2 regions of the Delftia sp. UME58 genome follow, and region 1 is predicted to be linked to the other one. Evidence: predicted binding sites of a transcription regulator. Region 1 holds the regulator's gene; the other holds the start of a gene.

Region 1 (9,081 bases):
TCACGAACCTCCCGCAATTTGCGGCTGGTGCCTGTGTGATGATCCGCAGGCGGTTGGAAAAAGGGTGATTTGCAATTTTAACTATGAATGTATGCAATCCGATAGCCATATTGCGTCTCGCTGGGCGATGGCTGCCTGCGCAATGCACCGCCGCAGCGGGGGCGGCGTTTGCGGGCTGCCCGGGCATAATCGTTGGCCTATGAGCGGCAACACCTTCGGCACCCTATTCACTGTCACCAACTTCGGCGAGTCGCATGGCCCGGCCATAGGCTGCGTCATCGATGGCTGTCCGCCCGGCATGGCGCTGAGCGAAGCGGACATCCAGCAAGACCTGGATCGCCGCCGCCCCGGCACCAGCAAGTTCGTGACGCAGCGCAACGAGCCCGATGCGGTGGAAATCCTCTCGGGCGTCTACGAAGGCCGCACCACGGGCACGCCGATCGCGCTGCTGATCCGCAATACCGACCAGCGCAGCAAGGACTACTCCAACATTGCGCAGAGCTTTCGTCCCGGCCATGCCGACTACGCCTACTTCCAGAAATACGGCATCCGTGATCCGCGCGGCGGCGGCCGTTCCTCGGCACGGCTGACGGCCCCCACGGTGGCCGCCGGTGCCGTGGCCAGGAAGTGGCTCAAGGAAAAGTTCGGCACCGAGTTCCGCGCCTGCATGACCCAGGTGGGCGAGTTGTCCCTGCCCTTCGAGGGCTGGGAGCATGTCCCCAACAACCCGTTCTTCGCGCCGGTGGCCGATGTGACCCGCTACGAGGAGTACATGGACGCGCTGCGCAAGTCGGGCGACTCCTGCGGCGCCGCGCTGCGCGTGCAGGCCACCGGCATGCCGGTGGGCCTGGGTCAGCCGCTGTATGACCGCCTGGATGCCGACATTGCCTACGCCATGATGGGCCTGAACGCGGTCAAGGCCGTGGAGATCGGTGCCGGTTTCGACAGCGTGGTCCAGCGCGGCACCACGCACGGCGACTCTCTGAGCCCCGAAGGCTTTCGCAGCAACAACGCCGGCGGCATCGTCGGCGGCATCAGCACGGGCCAGGACCTGGAAGTGCGCATAGGCATCAAGCCCACCAGTTCCATCATCACGCCGCGCGAATCCATCGACGTGCAGGGCCAGAGCACCGAGGTCATCACCAAGGGCCGCCACGACCCCTGCGTCGGCATCCGCGCAGCGCCCATCGCCGAGGCGCTGCTGGCCCTGGTGGTGATGGACCATGCGCTGCGCCACCGTGCCCAGTGCGGTGACGTGGATTCGGGCCTGGCTCCCATCCCTGCCGCCGCGCCCTGAAAGCACACTGCCAGGCCACCAAAGAAAAAGCCGCCCAAGGGCGGCTTTCTTGCGTCCTGCCGGCCTGATCAGCCGGGATTGCGCACCTCATCCATGACGTTCTTGAAATCGTCCACATCCTCGAAGCTGCGGTAGACGCTGGCGTAGCGGATGTAGCCGACCTTGTCGAGCAGCTTGAGCTCGCGCATCACCATCTCGCCCAGGCGGCTGGAGAGCACTTCGCGCTCGCCCAGGTTGCGCAGCCGCTCCTCGATGCGCTCGATCGCGGCATCGATCTGCTCAGTGCTCACGGGGCGCTTGCGCAGCGCGATCTTGAACGAGCCCAGCAGCTTGGCGCGCTCGTACTCGATGCGCCGCCCGTCCTTCTTGACGATGGCGGGAAAGCTGACCTCGGGCCGCTCGTAGGTGGTGAAGCGCTTGTCGCAGCCGCCGCACTGGCGGCGGCGGCGGATGAAGCCCCCATCCTCGGCCTCACGGGTCTCCACGACCTGGGTGTCCGGATGGCTGCAGAACGGGCACTTCATGGCAGGCCTCTATGCGTGCAACTCAGGCGCCGTAGACCGGGAAGCGGGCCGTCAGCTCGGCCACCTGGGCGCGCACGCGGGCCAGGTTGGCCTCGTCGGCGGGGTTCTCCAGCACGTCGGCCAGCAGGTTGGCTGTCAGGCGGGCTTCCTCTTCCTTGAAGCCGCGCGTGGTCATGGCGGGCGTGCCCACGCGGATGCCGCTGGTCACCATCGGCTTTTCGGGATCGTTGGGGATGGAGTTCTTGTTGATCGTCATGTGGGCGGCACCCAGCGCGGCTTCGGCCGCCTTGCCGGTGATGCCCTTGGCGCGCAGGTCCACCAGCATGACGTGGCTTTCCGTGCGGCCGGAGACGATGCGCAGACCGCGTGCCGTCAGCGTTTCCGCGACAACCTTGGCGTTCTTCACAACCTGTTCCTGGTAGGTCTTGAACTCGGGTGACAGCGCTTCCTTGAAGGCCACGGCCTTGCCGGCGATGACATGCATCAGCGGGCCGCCTTGCAGGCCGGGGAAGATGGCGCTGTTGATGGCCTTCTCATGCTCGGCCTTCATCAGGATCACGCCGCCGCGCGGGCCGCGCAGGCTCTTGTGCGTGGTGGTGGTGACCACGTCGGCGTGGGGCACGGGGTTGGGGTACACGCCTGCGGCGATCAGGCCGGCATAGTGGGCCATGTCCACCCAGAAGATGGCGCCGACTTCCCGGGCGATCTTGGCGAAGCGCTCGAAGTCGATGGCCAGGGCGTAGGCCGATGCGCCGGCCACGATGATGCGGGGCTTGTGCTCGCGCGCCAGCGCTTCCATCTTGTCGTAGTCGATGGCTTCTTCGGCATTCAGGCCGTAGGAGACCACGTTGAACCACTTGCCCGACATGTTCAGCGGCATGCCGTGCGTCAGGTGACCGCCTTCGGCCAGGCTCATGCCCATGATGGTGTCGCCGGGCTTGGCAAAGGCCATCAGCACGGCCTGGTTGGCCTGCGAGCCGGAGTTGGGCTGCACGTTGGCGGCCTCGGCGCCGAACAGCTTCTTGACGCGGTCGATGGCGAGCTGCTCGACCACATCGACGTTCTCGCAGCCGCCGTAGTAGCGCTTGCCCGGATAGCCTTCGGCGTACTTGTTGGTGAGCTGGGAGCCCTGGGCTTCCATGACGGCAGGCGAGCAATAGTTCTCGCTGGCGATCAGCTCGATATGTTCTTGTTGACGCAGGTTCTCGGCCTGGATGGCGGCAAAGACTTCGGCGTCGACCTTCTCGACGGTATTGGTGCGTTGAAACATGGCAGTCCTGTGAACTTGAAATTCCCTTGAGGCCAAGGGCTGCCCAGGCGAACGGCGGAACACTCCAGATCCCGCGTGCGCATGGAGGCTGGGCGGTACGCTCCCCGGTGGTTCACAGAAGGTGGTCCTTCTCGGGCCTTCTGCTGGTTTCCACGTCAGCGGCAGCGGTGCGTGAAGCGGCTGCGCCTATCGCCAGTTGCGTACCCCGATAGTGTAGCTGAGCCGGTGGCGCCGAAGACCTGGCAGGGCGTTGCAGAAGGCGTTTGCGTGGGCCACCTGCAGTTGGATCGGGCATGAAAAAAGCTGGCCTCGGCCAGCTGTGCACTCACTATGCCGGGAAGTCAGGCTACAGCGCCGGCTCCTGGGACTGAAGGGCCACCTGCTCGGAGCGGGCAGAGGTGTTGCTCGAGCTGACTGGCACGGCTGCAGGCGCAGCCGATGCTGCCGGGCCCGAGGCCTCGGCCACGGGGGTGGCCGGCTTGGTGGAGGCGATCTGTACGGCCTGCCGGGGCTGATCGACCTTGGCGGTCATCAAAGGCACGGCACGCAGGCCGGCGGCCATGCGCAGGCGCTGGTGCTCGGCCAGCACCTTGGCAGCGTAGCCACCATCGGTGGGCAGGTTGGCCGCGCCCACGTAGTAGCGCAGGCCTCCTTCGATGGAGCCGGCGCGCTCGATGCATTCCTTGAGCACGCGCACGCCCACGCGCAGATTGCTGACCGGGTCGAAGGCAGCGTTCTGGCCACCGAAGTTCTCATATTTGTCGGTATGCACCGTGGTCATCACCTGCATCAGGCCCTGCGCGCCGACAGCGCTTTGCGCAAACGGATTGAAGCTGGACTCGATGGCCATGATGGCCAGGATCAGCGTCGGGTCCAGGCGGTTGACCTTGCCCAGGTCATAGGCCTCGCTGACCAGTGCCGCGATCGGCTCGGGCGCCACGCGGTACTTCTTGCTGAGCCAGAAGGCCACGGCTGCCTGCTCCTTGGGCAGGTTCTTGGGGTTGGTCGCCGTCGCCCGATCGCTGGCAGCGAGTTCGACGGGAACACCCAGCTCGGCCATCTGGCGAGCGGTCAGCCAGGAGCGCAGCTGGCTCTCTCCGGCGTCGCGCAGGTCAGGACGGGCGAACAGGGTGATGGCCATGAAGGCCACAGCAAGGCCCAGCAGGGCGAAGCTGTTGTGGATGATGGCAAGAAAACCGTTGGCCACATCGATGGCGAACGTTCGCGCGGCGGCGAAAAATTTTCCTGACGCTGGCATAGCTTTTTCCTTTCTAGGGGCACCAACCCGAAACGGCCTTCGCCGAAGCGAAGGCCGGTGAGGCTGACACCCTGGATTGGGTGCTGCGGATCCGGGAGGCTGGCGCTTGGTGCACCATTGCGTTGTAGGCCTGCGGGATCTGCTCAGTCGTGAGGCAGCAGAAACAAAAAACGCTCTATTCGAGCGCTGGCGGATTCTAGGAGTTCACCAAATACACGGTCAACACTATGAAATCAACTTTTTAGATCAATGAATAATAACAAACCATGGATGCAAACACAGTTTTGAGGTCTTGAAGAGCGGGTGGCGTGCTACCGATGTACGCCGCTTCCGCCGTTTTCAGAGTGCGTCATGAAATTGCAATGAAATGCAAAAGCACTGGCAGGCCGACCCTGCGTCCTTCTATATTGGAGGCGACTGCTCCTGCAGTCGTCTCGCCAAGGTGGAAGACAGGTAAAAGTGGTGTTCGATAGTGCGGACACCGTGGTTCAAGTCTTCCTCCGCGGCCTTCCTGGAAGCAATCTCTTGCTTCCAAGCAGCAAGGACCATCCTCTCCTTGACTGCGGAAAACGGTCGGGACTTGTGCCCGCCGTAAAGCCCGGAAGCCGGTTCACGGCTTCCGGGCTTTGTCGTTAAAGGATGGCCGCAACGTCAAGAAATGTGCCGTGGTGCGGACCCAGCCGTTGCTGCCGCCCCAATTTCTGGTGCAATGCAGCCGTTGCCCTGTCCTGTGTCCCTGGATGGGGCTGTACTAGTTACCAGAGCCCCATGCAATCTCTCTTCAAGCACCGCTGGCTGCGCAGGCTGGCCATCGCCCTTGTGGCCTTCCTTTTGCTGTGGCTGCTGCTGTGGGCGCTGGTGCCCGTTGTGGCCAGGAGTCAACTGGAAAAGCAGGCATCGGCCAAACTGGGCCGTCAGGTCCGTGTGGGTGCAGTGGAGTTCCGGCCCTGGTCGCTGGAGCTCACCCTGCGCGACCTGAGCATTGCCAGACGCCAGGCGGAAGGCACGGCGCCGGAGTCCGTGCCGTCTTCATCTTCTTCCCCCCAGCTTCAGATCGATCGCATCTATGTCAATGCCAGTATCCAGTCGCTGTTTCGGCTGGCGCCGGTGCTGGATGCCATCGAGGTCGATGCGCCGGTGCTGCGCCTGACCCAGCAGAGCCTGGGGCATTTCGATGTGGACGATGTGCTGGCCAGGCTGGCCGAACCCGGCGACACGCCGCCCTCCAGGCCCGTGGGCTTTGCGCTGTACAACATTGCGCTGCGCGACGGCCGCGTGGAGTTGCAGGACGAGGTCCAGCAGCGCCAGCACATGCTCGAGCAGTTGCAGCTGCGCCTGCCCTTCATCAGCAACCTGGAGTCCAAGCGCGAGATCAAGGTGCTCCCGCACCTGTCCTTTGCGCTCAACGGCAGCCGGTTTGAATCCAGCGCCCAGAGCACGCCCTTCACCGAGCAGCGCCAGACCGCTGTCGATCTGAGCTGGCAGGGCGTGGACCTGACGCCCTATCTGGGCTATGTACCCGCCACTGCACCGGTCAAGCCGCGCTCCGGCGTGCTGGATACCAACCTGCATATCTCCTTTGAGCAGGCCGAGCAGGCCGTGGTCCGCATCACCGGGGAGGTCAGCCTGTCCGGCGCCGAGCTGCATGACCGTGACGGCGCCCCCCTGCTGCGCTTCGAGCGCCTGGCCGCCGTGCTCAAGAACGTGCAGCCGCTGCAATCGGTTGCGGAGCTGGAGTCCGTGCAGTGGAGCGCCCCCGAGATTTTTGCGGCCCGCGATGCGCAAGGCCGCATCAATTGGATGGCGATGGGGGGGGCTTCCTCCCCGGATGCCAGGCCGGCAGCGGAAAAGCCTGCCCCCGACGCCCCCCAGCCATGGAAGGTCAGCCTGGACAAGCTGTCCGTTGCCGATGCCACGGTGCACTGGCGCGATGCTGCTCCCGACGCTGGAAAGTCCGGCGCTGCGCTGCAGGCGCGCGAGCTGTCGTTGCAGGTGCGCGATATCCGCTGGCCCTTGGAGCAACCGCTGCAGCTTGCTGCCAGCATGCAGCTGCAGCCCGAGTCGGCGGGGGAGGGGGCGAAACCTGCCGAGTTGCAGCTGAGCGGCGCCTTGACCGACAAGCAGGGCCAACTGGCCTTCTCCGCGCGGCAATTGCCGCTGCAACTGGCGGCACCGTACCTGTCTGCCCATCTCAAACCCGAGCTGACGGGTCTGTTGAGCGCCGACGCCGGCCTGGGCTGGAACGGTGCTGCCATGGTGGTTCAGGTGGCCGGGCTGGGCGTGGAGCAGTTGAGCCTCAAGGACAAGGCCGCGCCCGTCGATATCGCGCACCTGCAGCTGGAGCAGGTGCAGGTCAATCTGGCCAGCCAGCAGGTCTCCGTGGGCCGCCTGGCATTGCAAAAGCCGCAGCTGGCCGTGTTGCGCGATGCCCAGGGCCGGTGGATGTACGAGCAATGGCTGCCGCCCGCCTCCTCGGTGTCCGCATCGCAGGACGCCGGCAAGGACAAGTCCCGGCCCTGGGGCCTGAAGCTGCAGGCGCTGGAGGTCGATGGCGGCGCCATTGCGCTGCGTGACGAAGCGCCCGTGCGCAACGCGGATTCCGCGCGCACCGTGTCGCTGGACCTGGGTTCGCTGCGCCTTCGCATGGGCGCCATCGAGCCGCTGGCCGCCAAATCCGCGCCCACGCCGCTGGAGCTGTCCGCCCAGGTCGGCTCGGGCCGGCGTGTCCAGGCGGGCTCGCTGAGCCTGCGCGGGGACCTGGGGCTGGCGCCGCTGTCGCTTCAGGGCAAGTTGCAGGCGCGCAGCCTGCCGCTGCATGCGCTGGAGCCCTACTTTGCCGACATGCTCAATGTGGAGTTGGTGCGTGCCGACGGCAATTTCCTCGGACAACTGCGCTTTGTCAGCCAACCGGCCGGTCCCGAGCTGGCGGTGCAGGGGGATGTCGAGCTCGTGGACCTGCGCATGCGCTCCGCGCTGGCCTCTCCCGTGCAAGCGGCGGGCGAGGCCGCAGCGCAGGGCGCGCCACGCACGGCGGCAGGCGCCGTGGCTGCCGTGCTCAGCGAATCCACGGCCGACCGGGCCAAGGCCCAGTCGGCTGCCTTGGGACTCGGCCTGCGCGATGAACTGGTGGCCTGGAAGACGCTGGCCGTGCGCGGGCTGGATCTGCAGATGCAGCCTGCCCAGCCGCTGCGCCTGAGCGTGCGCGAGACGGCGCTCAGCGACTTCTTTGCGCGCGTCATCGTGCAGCGCAACGGGCGCATCAACCTGCAGGACATCGTCAAATCGGCGAAGTCCCAGCAGTCCCTGGAGCAGAACGCCACGCCGGCCGCGGATGGCACGACGGCTTCCGCCGAACCGGCGCCGCCGCAGGCTGCCTCAGGGCCTGCGCCCGTCATCAAGATCGGGCCGATTGTGCTGACAGGCGGCAGGGTCCAGTTCTCCGACTACTTCATCCAGCCCAACTACTCGGCCGACCTCAGCGAGCTGGCGGGCCGCCTGAGCGCCTTCTCGTCCGAGCAGCCTGGCAGCCAGCAGGCGCCGCAACTGGCGGATGTGGAACTGCGCGGCCGCGCCCAGGGCACGGCTTCGCTGGAGATCACCGGCCAGGTCAATCCGCTGGCCAAGCCGCTGGCCCTGGACATACGTGCCCAGATGCGCGACCTGGAACTGCCCCCTCTGTCGCCGTACTCCATCAAGTACGCGGGCCACGGGATCGAGCGCGGCAAGCTCAGCATGGACGTCAACTACAAGATCGAGCCCGATGGCCAGCTCACGGCGCGCAACAAGCTGGTGCTGCATCAACTCACGTTCGGTGAAGCCGTCGAAGGCGCGCCCGCCTCGCTGCCCGTGCGTCTGGCTGTGGCGCTGTTGGCTGACCGCAACGGAGTCATCGACCTGGACCTGCCGGTCAGCGGCTCGCTCAACGACCCGCAATTCAGGCTGGCGCCGGTCATCTTCAAGATTATTGGCAACCTGATCATGAAGGCCATCACCTCGCCGTTCTCGCTGCTGTCGGGCGCTTTTGGCGGCAGCAGCGAATCGGGCGTGGTGGCCTTTGCGCCGGGGCGTGCCCAGATCGACGGCAAGGCCCGCGAAAGCCTGGACAAGGTGGTCGCCTCCCTCAAGGATCGCCCGGCCCTCAAGCTCACCGTGATCGGCGAGGCGCGCGAGGCGCAGGACAAAGAGGCCTGGAAGCAGGCGGAGCTCGATCGCCTGCTGCTCGCCCAGAAACGCCGCCAGGTGCTGCGCGACGGCAAGTCGGCAGAGTCCGTGACCGAATTGCCTGCCTCCGAAGTACCGGCCTTGACGAAGGCGCTTTACAGTCGGGCCGACTTTGCCAAGCCGCGCAATGTCATCGGCATGGCCAAGGACCTGCCCACCGACCAGATGCGCAGCCTGCTGCTGGAGCAGATTACCGTGCCCGACGATGCCATGCGCGAGCTGGCGCTGGCCCGCGCCGTGGTCGTGCGCGACTACCTTGCCCAGCAGCAGTTGCCGCTTGAACGCCTGTTTCTGGGGGCTCCAAAACTGGACTCCGACGACCAGCAATGGAGTCCGCGCGCCCAACTCAGCCTGTCTACGCAGTAGCCCGGTTTTGGCTCCGCTTCAAATAACGGCGAGAATATGGTTTTCCCGGTCCGGCTAGCATGCCCGCATGCGGCCTGGCCGGCCGCGTCTGGCGGCCCGCGGCAGCCAGACATTCAACGATTGATTCATGTCTTCTCTTTCCCCC
Region 2 (9,081 bases), on a different contig from region 1:
CCGATGCACCGGCCATGTAGATGTTCAGGCTCTGGGCCTGGTCGATCCACTTCTGGCGGCGCGCGGCGGCCTCGACCAGCCAGGTGGGCTCGACCTCGAAGGCGGTGGCGTACAGGCTCTTGACGTCCTGGGGCACGCGGTCGATGGGGCGCAGCGAGCCGTCGAAGTGCTTGAGGTCCATGACCATCACGTCGTCCCACAGGCCCAGGCGCTTCAGGTCACGCACCAGGTACTGGTTGATGACGGTGAACTCGCCGGACAGGTTGGACTTGACCGACAGGTTGCCGAACGAGGGCTCGATGGAGGCATCGACGCCGACAATGTTGGAGATGGTGGCCGTGGGCGCGATGGCCACGCAGTTGGAGTTGCGCATGCCGTGCTGGCCGATCTTGGCGCGCAGCGCATCCCAGTCCAGGCGCGAGGAGCGGTCCACTTCCACATAGCCGCCGCGTGCCTTCTCCAGCAGGTTCAGCGTGTCCAGCGGCAGGATGCCCTGGTCCCACAGCGAGCCCTTGTAGCTGGAGTACTGGCCGCGTTCCTTGGCCAGCTCGGTGGAGGCCCAGTAGGCGTAGTAGCAGATGGCTTCCATCGACTGGTCGGCGAACTCCACGGCCGCGTCGCTGGCGTAGGCGATGCGCATTTCATAGAGTGCATCCTGGAAGCCCATCAGGCCCAGGCCCACGGGGCGGTGGCGCAGGTTGGAGTCCTTGGCCTTCTGCACGGCGTAGTAGTTGATGTCGATCACGTTGTCCAGCATGCGCATGGCCGTGGTGATGGTCTTGCGCAGCTTGCCGTGGTCGATGGCGCCATCGACGATGTGGCGCGCCAGGTTGACCGAGCCCAGGTTGCAGACGGCAGTCTCGGTGTCGCTGGTGTTCAGCGTGATCTCGGTGCACAGGTTGGACGAGTGCACCACGCCGGCGTGCTGCTGGGGCGAGCGCACGTTGCAGGGGTCCTTGAAGGTGACCCAGGGGTGGCCGGTCTCGAACAGCATGGACAGCATCTTGCGCCACAGGTCCATGGCCGGGATGCGCTTGAACAGCTTGAGTTCGCCGTTGTCGGCCTTGGTTTCGTAGGCCTTGTAGGCGTGCTCGAAGGCGGCGCCGAAGAGGTCGTGCAGGTCGCCGACATCGGAGGGCGAGAACAGGGTCCAGTGGCCCTTTTCCATGACGCGCTTCATGAACAGGTCGGGAATCCAGTTCGCCGTGTTCATGTCGTGCGTGCGGCGGCGGTCGTCGCCGGTGTTCTTGCGCAGTTCGAGGAATTCCTCGATGTCCAGGTGCCAGGTCTCCAGGTAGGTGCAGACGGCGCCCTTGCGCTTGCCGCCCTGGTTCACGGCCACGGCCGTGTCGTTGACCACCTTGAGGAAGGGCACCACGCCCTGCGACTCGCCGTTCGTGCCCTTGATGCGCGAACCCAGGGCGCGCACGCGCGTCCAGTCGTTGCCCAGGCCGCCGGCGAACTTGGACAGCAGGGCGTTTTCCTTGATGGACTCGTAGATGCCGTCCAGATCGTCGGGCACCGTGGTCAGGTAGCAGGAAGACAGCTGCGAGCGCAGCGTGCCGCTGTTGAACAGCGTGGGCGTGCTGCTCATGAAGTCGAAGGACGACAGCAGCTCGTAGAACTCGATGGCGCGCGCGTTGCGGTCCTCTTCCTGCAGCGCCAGGCCCATGGCCACGCGCATGAAGAAGGACTGGGGCAGCTCGATGCGCGTCTTGCGCACGTGCAGGAAGTAGCGGTCGTACAGGGTCTGCAGGCCCAGGTAGTCGAACTGCTCGTCGCGCTCGGCCTTGATGGCGGCAGCCAGGCGGGGCAGGTCGTAGTTCAGCAGCTCGGGGTTGAGCAGCTCGTTGTCCACGCCCTTCTGGATGAAGCCGGGGAAATACTCGGCGTAGGCGGCCTGGATATCGGCCGGCTGCACGTCACGGCCCATGACCTCGCGCACGATCGTGTGCAGCAGCAGGCGGGCGGTGACGTAGGTGTAGTCGGGGTCCTTCTCGATCAGCGTGCGAGCGGCCAGGATGGAGGCCTTGAAGACTTCTTCGATCGGCACGCCGTCGTACAGGTTGCGCAGCGTCTCGGCGACGATGGGGGCGGCCTGGATATCGGCGTTGAGGTTGCGGCAGGACGCCTCGATCAGCGCCAGCAGGCGGGCCTGGTCCAGCGGCACGCGCTGGCCGTTGTCGGTCACATGCAGCACGGGCGCCGGTGCGGCGGCGGCAGCCGCTGCGGCCTCGGCGGCCTTCTTTTGCTCGGCACGTTCCTGGTTGCGGCGGTCGCGGTACAGCACGTAGGCGCGCGCCACGTCGTGATGGCCGCCGCGCATCAGGCCCAGCTCGACCTGGTCCTGCACGTCTTCAATATGGAAGGTGCCGCCGCCCGGACGCGAGCGCAGCAGTGCGCGAACCACGGCCTGGGTCAGCTCGTCCACGGTCTCGCGCACGCTGGCGGAGGCCGCACCCTGGGCGCCGCGCACGGCCAGGAAGGCCTTGGTCAGCGCGACGGCGATCTTTTGTGGCGTGAAGGGCACCACATCGCCGCTGCGGCGGATGATCTGGTAGCCGTCCTGCACGGACAGGTGATGGGCGGAGGAAGGATTGGCAGCATCACCGTGCGCAGCGGGAGCCAAAGAATTCAGTGCTTCTTGCATGAGTTTCCTCAACGGGTGTTTGTGGATAGAACAGACGCGGGCCTGCACTTGGGGCAGGCTTGCTGGGAGATGGAATCGGGGTCGGATGTGCACACCGTTTTCACAGGGTGTTCACAGCTTGTGAACACTAGATATGGTGTCCAGCGTGCTTTGGAGCACTACCTGTAGTGTATCGCCGTCTCATGTACACGGGGTACTTACAGCCGGAAAACCGCTGTTTGCGCTGCGCCAAACGGGTGCGCGACATACAAGCCAATAGCAGCAGATGCCCGCTGCGCGGTGGCTTGCGGGCGATGGCCCGTCGCGAGCCGCAGCAGCCTTGACCCGGCGCCGGTCGGACCGCTGAAAGCCCCATGGACAGTGGGGCTGCGCCACATGCGTGAATTTGTAAAAAATGATCAGCCACCCGCTGCGTGCGCCTGGCGCGCCACATCGGTTGCTTTCTGGATTGACAGACCGTTTGTCCTCTGCCTGTGGACAAGCGGCATTGGCTGCAAGACCTGGCGGTGCCTGCGATGAGGGTGTGTGCTTACGTGTCGGGCTGGCCCGCGCCTGGCGGCAGTTGCCAGTTCGCCGTGGCATGGTGATGGGCCAGCAGCCTGCGCAACCGCTGCCAGTCGAAGCCGGGGCCCGGATCGCATTTGCGGCCCGGCGCGATGTGCTCATGGCCTGCGAGATGGGCCACGGGGTAGCGCGCCGCGATGGCGTTGCACAGGGCATCGAGCGCCGCGTACTGGGCCGCCTCGAACCGCAGGCCCTCCAGGCCTTCCAGTTCTATGCCGATGGAGTCGTCGTTGCAGCGGTCGCGGCCCCGCCAGCGGGAAGCGCCGGCATGCCAGGCGCGCGCATCGCAGTCCACAAACTGCCAGACCTCGCCCTGGCGCGTGATGAAGAAATGCGCCGACACCTCCAGGCCGCGTATGCCCTGGTAATAAGGATGGGCGTCCCAGTCGAGCTGGTTGGTGAACAGTTGCTGGACCGCGCCCGTGCCGTACTCGCCGGGTGGCAGGCTGATGGAGTGCACGACGACCAGATCGACCAGCGCCTGGGCCGGGCGCTCGCCAAAGTTGGGCGAGGGCAGGTGGCGGGCCTGCTGCAGCCAGCCGCCTTGCCAGGTCCAGGCCGGGGCCTGGGTGGCTTGTGCCTGCGGATCAGGACTCTCCATGGCTGCCTCCGTCCGCCTCGGCGCTGGCATCGCCGGGCAGGGCGATGTTCAGCCGGTCGATGCGGTAACGGATCTGGCGCAGGCTCAGGCCCAGCCGCGCGGCCGTGGCCGTGCGGTTGAAGCCGTTTTCCTGCAGCGCCTGCACCAGGATGCCGCGCTCGCGCTCGTCCAGCCAGGCCTGCAGGTCGCGGGGCAGGTCGGCATCGGATGGCTCTGGCGATGGCGGGCTGCCTTGCGGCAGGGGGCGCGAGGGTGAGGGAGAGGGCGAGGCGGATGCAGGCGGGGCTGGCGGCGTGCCGCAGGGCAGCTGCATCTCGGGATCTATGCGCAGCGGTCCGTCCTCGCCCAGCGTGATGGCGCGGTGCAGCAGGTTCTCCAGTTCACGCACATTGCCGGGCAGGGGCAGGCGGGCGATCTGCTCCACTGAGCGCTCGTCGATCTCGGGCATGGGCAGGCCGGATTCCTGCGACAGCCGTGCCAGCAGGGCGCGGCACAGGGCGGGCAGGTCTTCGCGCCGCTCGCGCAGCGGGGGCAGCAGCACCTCGATGACATTGAGGCGGTAGTACAGGTCCTGGCGGAAGCGCCCCTGCTGGACATCGGCGGCCAGGTCGCGGTGGGTGGCGCTGACGATGCGCACGTCGGCCGCTTCCTCCTGTGCGCAGCCCAGTGGGCGCACGCGTCGCTCCTGTATGGCGCGCAGCAGCTTGGCCTGCATGGCCAGGGGCAGGTCGCCGATCTCGTCCAGAAACAAGGTGCCGCCGCGCGCAGCCTGGAAGTAGCCGTCGCGGTCCTGGGTGGCTCCTGTATAGGAGCCCTTGCGCGCGCCGAAGAATTCGGCCTCCAGCAGGTTTTCGGGTATGGCGCCGCAGTTCACGGCCACCATGGGGCCGTGGGCGCGCTGGCTGCAGGCGTGCAGGGCGCGGGCCACCAGTTCCTTGCCCGTGCCCGACTCGCCATGCACCAGCACCGGTGCCATGCCGCGCGCCACCTTGGCAATGCGCTGCTTGACGGCCTGCATGGCGGGCGACTCTCCAACCATGGCATCCAGCGCCCCGCCGCCGCTGAGCACGGGGCCTGCAGCCGGCGTCGCCGAGGGGCTGCGCGCCGGCATCACGCCCGGTGCCGGCACACCGCCCACGCCCTGGGCGGCCGAGGCCACGACCAGACGGAATTGCTTGAGGTCCACGGGCTTGGTCAGGTAATCGAAGGCGCCTGAGCGCAGGGCCTCGACGGCATTCTCGGCGGAGCCGTAGGCCGTCATGACCACGCAGCGCTCGCGCCGCTGCTGGCTGCGCAGGTCCTGCAGCAACTCCATGCCCATGCCGTCGGGCAGGCGCATGTCGGTGATGACCACGTCGAAGCGCTGGGTCTGCAATTGCTCACGCGCCTCGCCCACGCTGGCGGCGGTTTCCACGCGGTAGCCTTCGCGCAGAAGGGTCAGTTCATAGAGGGTGCGCAGATCCGGCTCGTCGTCCACGACAAGGATCGATGCGGCAGCGGGCAGGGAGTTCAAAGGCATCACACCACAATCTGGTCAAACAGGGAGGCCGGCAGGGCCGAGGCCGGGCCGGCACGGAACACGATGCTGAAGGCATTGCCCTCGACAGGGCCGTGCGGCGTGGGCCGCGACAGCCGCTGGTAGCTGATGCTGGCATCGTAGCGCTGGCACAGCTCGCGGCAGATATACAGGCCCAGGCCGCTGGAGCGGCTTTCCGAAGAGAAGAAGGGCTCGAACAGATGGCGTTGCACCGTGGGCTCCAGCGCGGCGCCGTCGCTCCAGACCTGTAGCCAGATCTGGCCGCCTGCCGGCGCGCCGGTCAGCACTTGCAGCGTGTGTGGTTCGTGGGCGTTGCTGCGGTAGCGCCGGGCGTTGTCCAGCAGGTTCACCAGGATGCGGCGCAGATGCTCGCCATCGAACACCACGGTCTTCTCCCTGGCGTCCAGCAGGAGCTGGATGCTGCGCACGGGCTGACCCTGGGCCTGCCATTCCTGGCAAACCTGGGCCACATGCTGGTCCAGGGCCAGCAGACCGGCATGCGCCTCGCCAATGTGCTGCTGGGCCCGGGCGATGTTGAGCACGTCCTCGACGATGCGTGCCAGGCGCTCGGCATTCTGGCCCACGATGCGGCACAGCTGCTGCTGGGCCGGGTCCTGCGCCAGATCCTCGGCCAGCAGGGCATTGGCCTGGGTGATGGCGGCCAGCGGATTGCGGATTTCGTGCGCCACGGCGGCCGACATGCGACCCATGGAGGCCAGTTTTTCCGTGCGCAGCCGCGCCTCCATCTCGCGCAGATCATGCAGAAAGACCACGCACAGCTGCTGCAGCAGCGCGGGCTCGGCCGCGTGGGCGGCCTCGGACTGGGTGGCGACCTCGGTCAGCCAGGTGCGCAGGTGCAGGCCCGTCATGCCTTCCTGGCCGATGGACTGCAGATGGATGGCGGCCGAGATGGGCAGGTTCTGGGCAAAGCTCTGGGCCACGGCGTCCTGCAGTCGCTGCCAGCCGGAATGCTCCTTGAGGGCGAAGGGCAGGGCATGCGCGTCGGCCAGCCCCAGCAGGTGCAGCGCGGCCGGGTTGGCCTGCTGCACGCGGAACTGGGGATCGACCACCAGCACGCCTTCGCCCAGGTGGCGGATCACCAGGGCATTGACCTGTTCCTGGGTCTGGGCCTTGCGGCTGCTGTGCTGGGCCAGGTGGCGCTCGCGCCGCACGCGGCGCGCCAGTTCGTGCGTCAGATAGGCCACGGCGAAATAGCCCGCGCAGGCAAAGCTGGCCTGGTAGTAGGCCTGGGTGCTTTCTATGCGGCCTGCCACGTCCTGCCATGCCACCCAGCCCAGGGTCAGCAGCGTCACGCTGGCCGTGGTGGCCAGGGCCAGCGTCAGATTGCCCAGCACGGCCGAGATCAGGATGGGAATGGCCAGCAGGGCCGAATAGTTCAGCGGCCCGGTCTGCAGCATCTGCAGCAGGCAGATGGCTGCAATGTCCACGCCGATCACGGGCAGCCAGTGCACGCCGGCGCGGGGCGAGGGCGGCTGGGCGCGTGCCGTCAGCCGCAGCAGCAGCGTCAGCCCCAGGTAACCCAGGCAGACCAGCCAGACCAGGGAATTGCCAACGGGCTGCACGCTGAGCAGCGCCAGTTGCAGCAGCAAAAGCGCAGTGGCGATGAGCACGCGGCCGGTCAGGAAGCCCTGCCATAGCCGGACAAAGGGGGCGTTGGCGTCGTGCGGCGACTGCGCCGCAGCCTCGTCGATGGTGGGGGGCTGGGGGGGGGCCGCGGCCTGCATGCTCAGCGCCGTTGCGCCAGGGCCCGGTGCTCGGCGCTGCAGTAGCTGCGGCCTGCCGCCTCGATGGCTTCGCTGCGCGGCAGGTGCAGGCCGCAGTGCGCGCATTCGACCATGTCCTGTGGAGCCGCCAGCGGCGCATTGGCCGGGTTGGCCGGGTTGCGCGGCGCAGCGGCCTGGCGCCGCTCGCGCGCCTCGGCACGGCGCTGGCTGCGCCAGATGCCGACAGCCACGACGATGACGATCAGGACCAGCAGGTACTTCATGTGGTGCGCTCCAGAAGCACTTCCATGACGAAGCGCGATCCCGCATAGGCCAGCAGCAGCAGCAGGGCGCCTGCATAGAGCATGCGCACGGCGCTGCGGCCACGCCAGCCAAAGCGCGCACGGCCGATCAGCAGCACGGCGAAGGTCAGCCAGGACAGCAGCGAGAACACGGACTTGTGGTTCCAGACCCAGGCCTTGCCATAGAGCTGTTCGCCGAACAGCCAGCCTGCGGCCAGCGTGGCCGTGAGCAGCACAAAGCCTGCGGATACGAAGCGGAAGGTCAGGCGCTCCAGCGTGAGAAGCGGCAGGCCGCTGTCATGGCCACCGCCGCCCAGCCGCATGTGCTGCTCGGCGCGTGTCATCAGCGAGGCGTGGACCACGGCGGCCGCGAACAGTCCGTAGGAGGCAATGCCCAGTGCCAGGTGCAGCGGCAGCCAGGGCGAGGCGTTGACGTGCAGGGGCGTTCCCGGAAACAGCGCGGCCATGAGCACGGCGGCCGTGCCCAGCGCGGACAGCGCCAGCTGCGCGCGCATCTTGGGGAACAGCTGCTGCTCGACGCCATAGACGGTGAGCACCAGCCAGGCCGTCATGGACAGGGCCGGTGCAAAGCCGAAGTGAGGCTGCTCCCCGAGCAGGCTCCAGGCCAGGGCCAGGGCGTGGAGCACCCAGGCCAGGCGCAAGGCAACGCGGGCGCCGGCCTGGCTGATGCGTCGGGCGCCGGCGGCTGGCACGGCATAGGCCACGGCTGCGGCAAGCGCCAGCATCCAGCCCAGGGGCGATGCGTTGGCGGAAATCAGGGGGACGGAGAGCATCGTTCAATGATAGCTGTGGCTTTCCCGGCGCCGCTTGTGCAGGCTCAGAATCCGGGTGTCATGCGGTGGTTCGGCCCGCATTTTCAGGGCTCCATGGCTGCTGCGATGCGGTTGCGCCCCTGGGACTTGGCCTGGTAGAGCAGGCCGTCCACCTTCTGCAGCCAGGCTTGCAGCGGAGCGGTCGACGGCTGCCGCACGGTGAGCACGCCGCAGCTGACAGTGAGCTGCGGCGCCGTGGGAGAGGCCGAGTGTGCGATGGACAGGCGCAGCACTTCCTGGCGGAAATGCTCGGCCATGGCCGGGGCATCGCTTTCGCCGGGCAGGATGAGCGCGAATTCCTCGCCGCCGAAGCGCGCGGCCAGATCGTAGGGCCGGCGCGCATGGCGCTGCAGCGTGGCGGCCACGGCCTTGAGCGCCTCGTCCCCCTGGACATGGCCGTAGCAGTCGTTGTATTGCTTGAAGTGATCTATATCAATGAGCGCCAGGCCCACGGATTCCCCAGTGCGCAGGCTCCGCCGGTGGGAGCGCTCCAGCATGTCGTCGAAGTGGCGCCGGTTGGCCAGGCCGGTCAGCCCGTCCACCATGGCCAGGCGCTCCAGGGCCTGGCGCTGCAGGGCCAGCCGTATCTGGTTGCGCACGCGCACCTCGACCACGGCGGGGCGTATGGGCTTGGAGACATAGTCGGCCGCGCCCAGGCGCAGGCCGTATTCCTCGGCCTCGGCATTGCTCTGGCCGGTGATGAAGACGACGGCGATATGGGCCGTGCGCTCCTGGGCGCGCAGGGCGCCCAGCACCTCGTAGCCATTCATGCCGGGCATGCCCACGTCCAGCAGGACCAGTTGCAGGCGGTGGGCTTCGCGGTGGGCGATCGCCAGGGCACCGGGGCCATCCTTTGCCAGCAGCACGCGG

What was found. The regulator NrdR, encoded in region 1, represses ribonucleotide reductase genes. The targets are predictions, from matches to a motif close to CACNANATNTNGTG.
Region 2: a site for NrdR is predicted at 2,776-2,789, ahead of A9976_RS06955 (ribonucleoside-diphosphate reductase subunit alpha). Genes of this name have one in related genera too.

The regions. Positions count from the first base shown of each region.
Region 1 covers NZ_LZZV01000105.1:79,551-88,631, reverse strand. Annotated here, with positions in the region: gene aroC (chorismate synthase) at 200-1,297, shown strand; gene nrdR (transcriptional regulator NrdR) at 1,366-1,821, opposite strand; gene glyA (serine hydroxymethyltransferase) at 1,844-3,091, opposite strand; ZMP/ZTP riboswitch at 3,126-3,301, opposite strand; gene A9976_RS27220 (lytic transglycosylase domain-containing protein) at 3,438-4,349, opposite strand; gene A9976_RS27215 (DUF748 domain-containing protein) at 5,118-8,936, shown strand.
Region 2 covers NZ_LZZV01000017.1:102,108-111,188, forward strand. Annotated here, with positions in the region: gene A9976_RS06955 (ribonucleoside-diphosphate reductase subunit alpha) at 1-2,650, opposite strand, end outside; gene ampD (1,6-anhydro-N-acetylmuramyl-L-alanine amidase AmpD) at 3,180-3,815, opposite strand; gene A9976_RS06965 (sigma-54 dependent transcriptional regulator) at 3,802-5,334, opposite strand; gene A9976_RS06970 (PAS domain-containing sensor histidine kinase) at 5,334-7,097, opposite strand; gene A9976_RS06975 (PP0621 family protein) at 7,100-7,360, opposite strand; gene A9976_RS06980 (inner membrane protein YpjD) at 7,357-8,172, opposite strand; gene A9976_RS06985 (diguanylate cyclase domain-containing protein) at 8,256-9,081, opposite strand, start outside.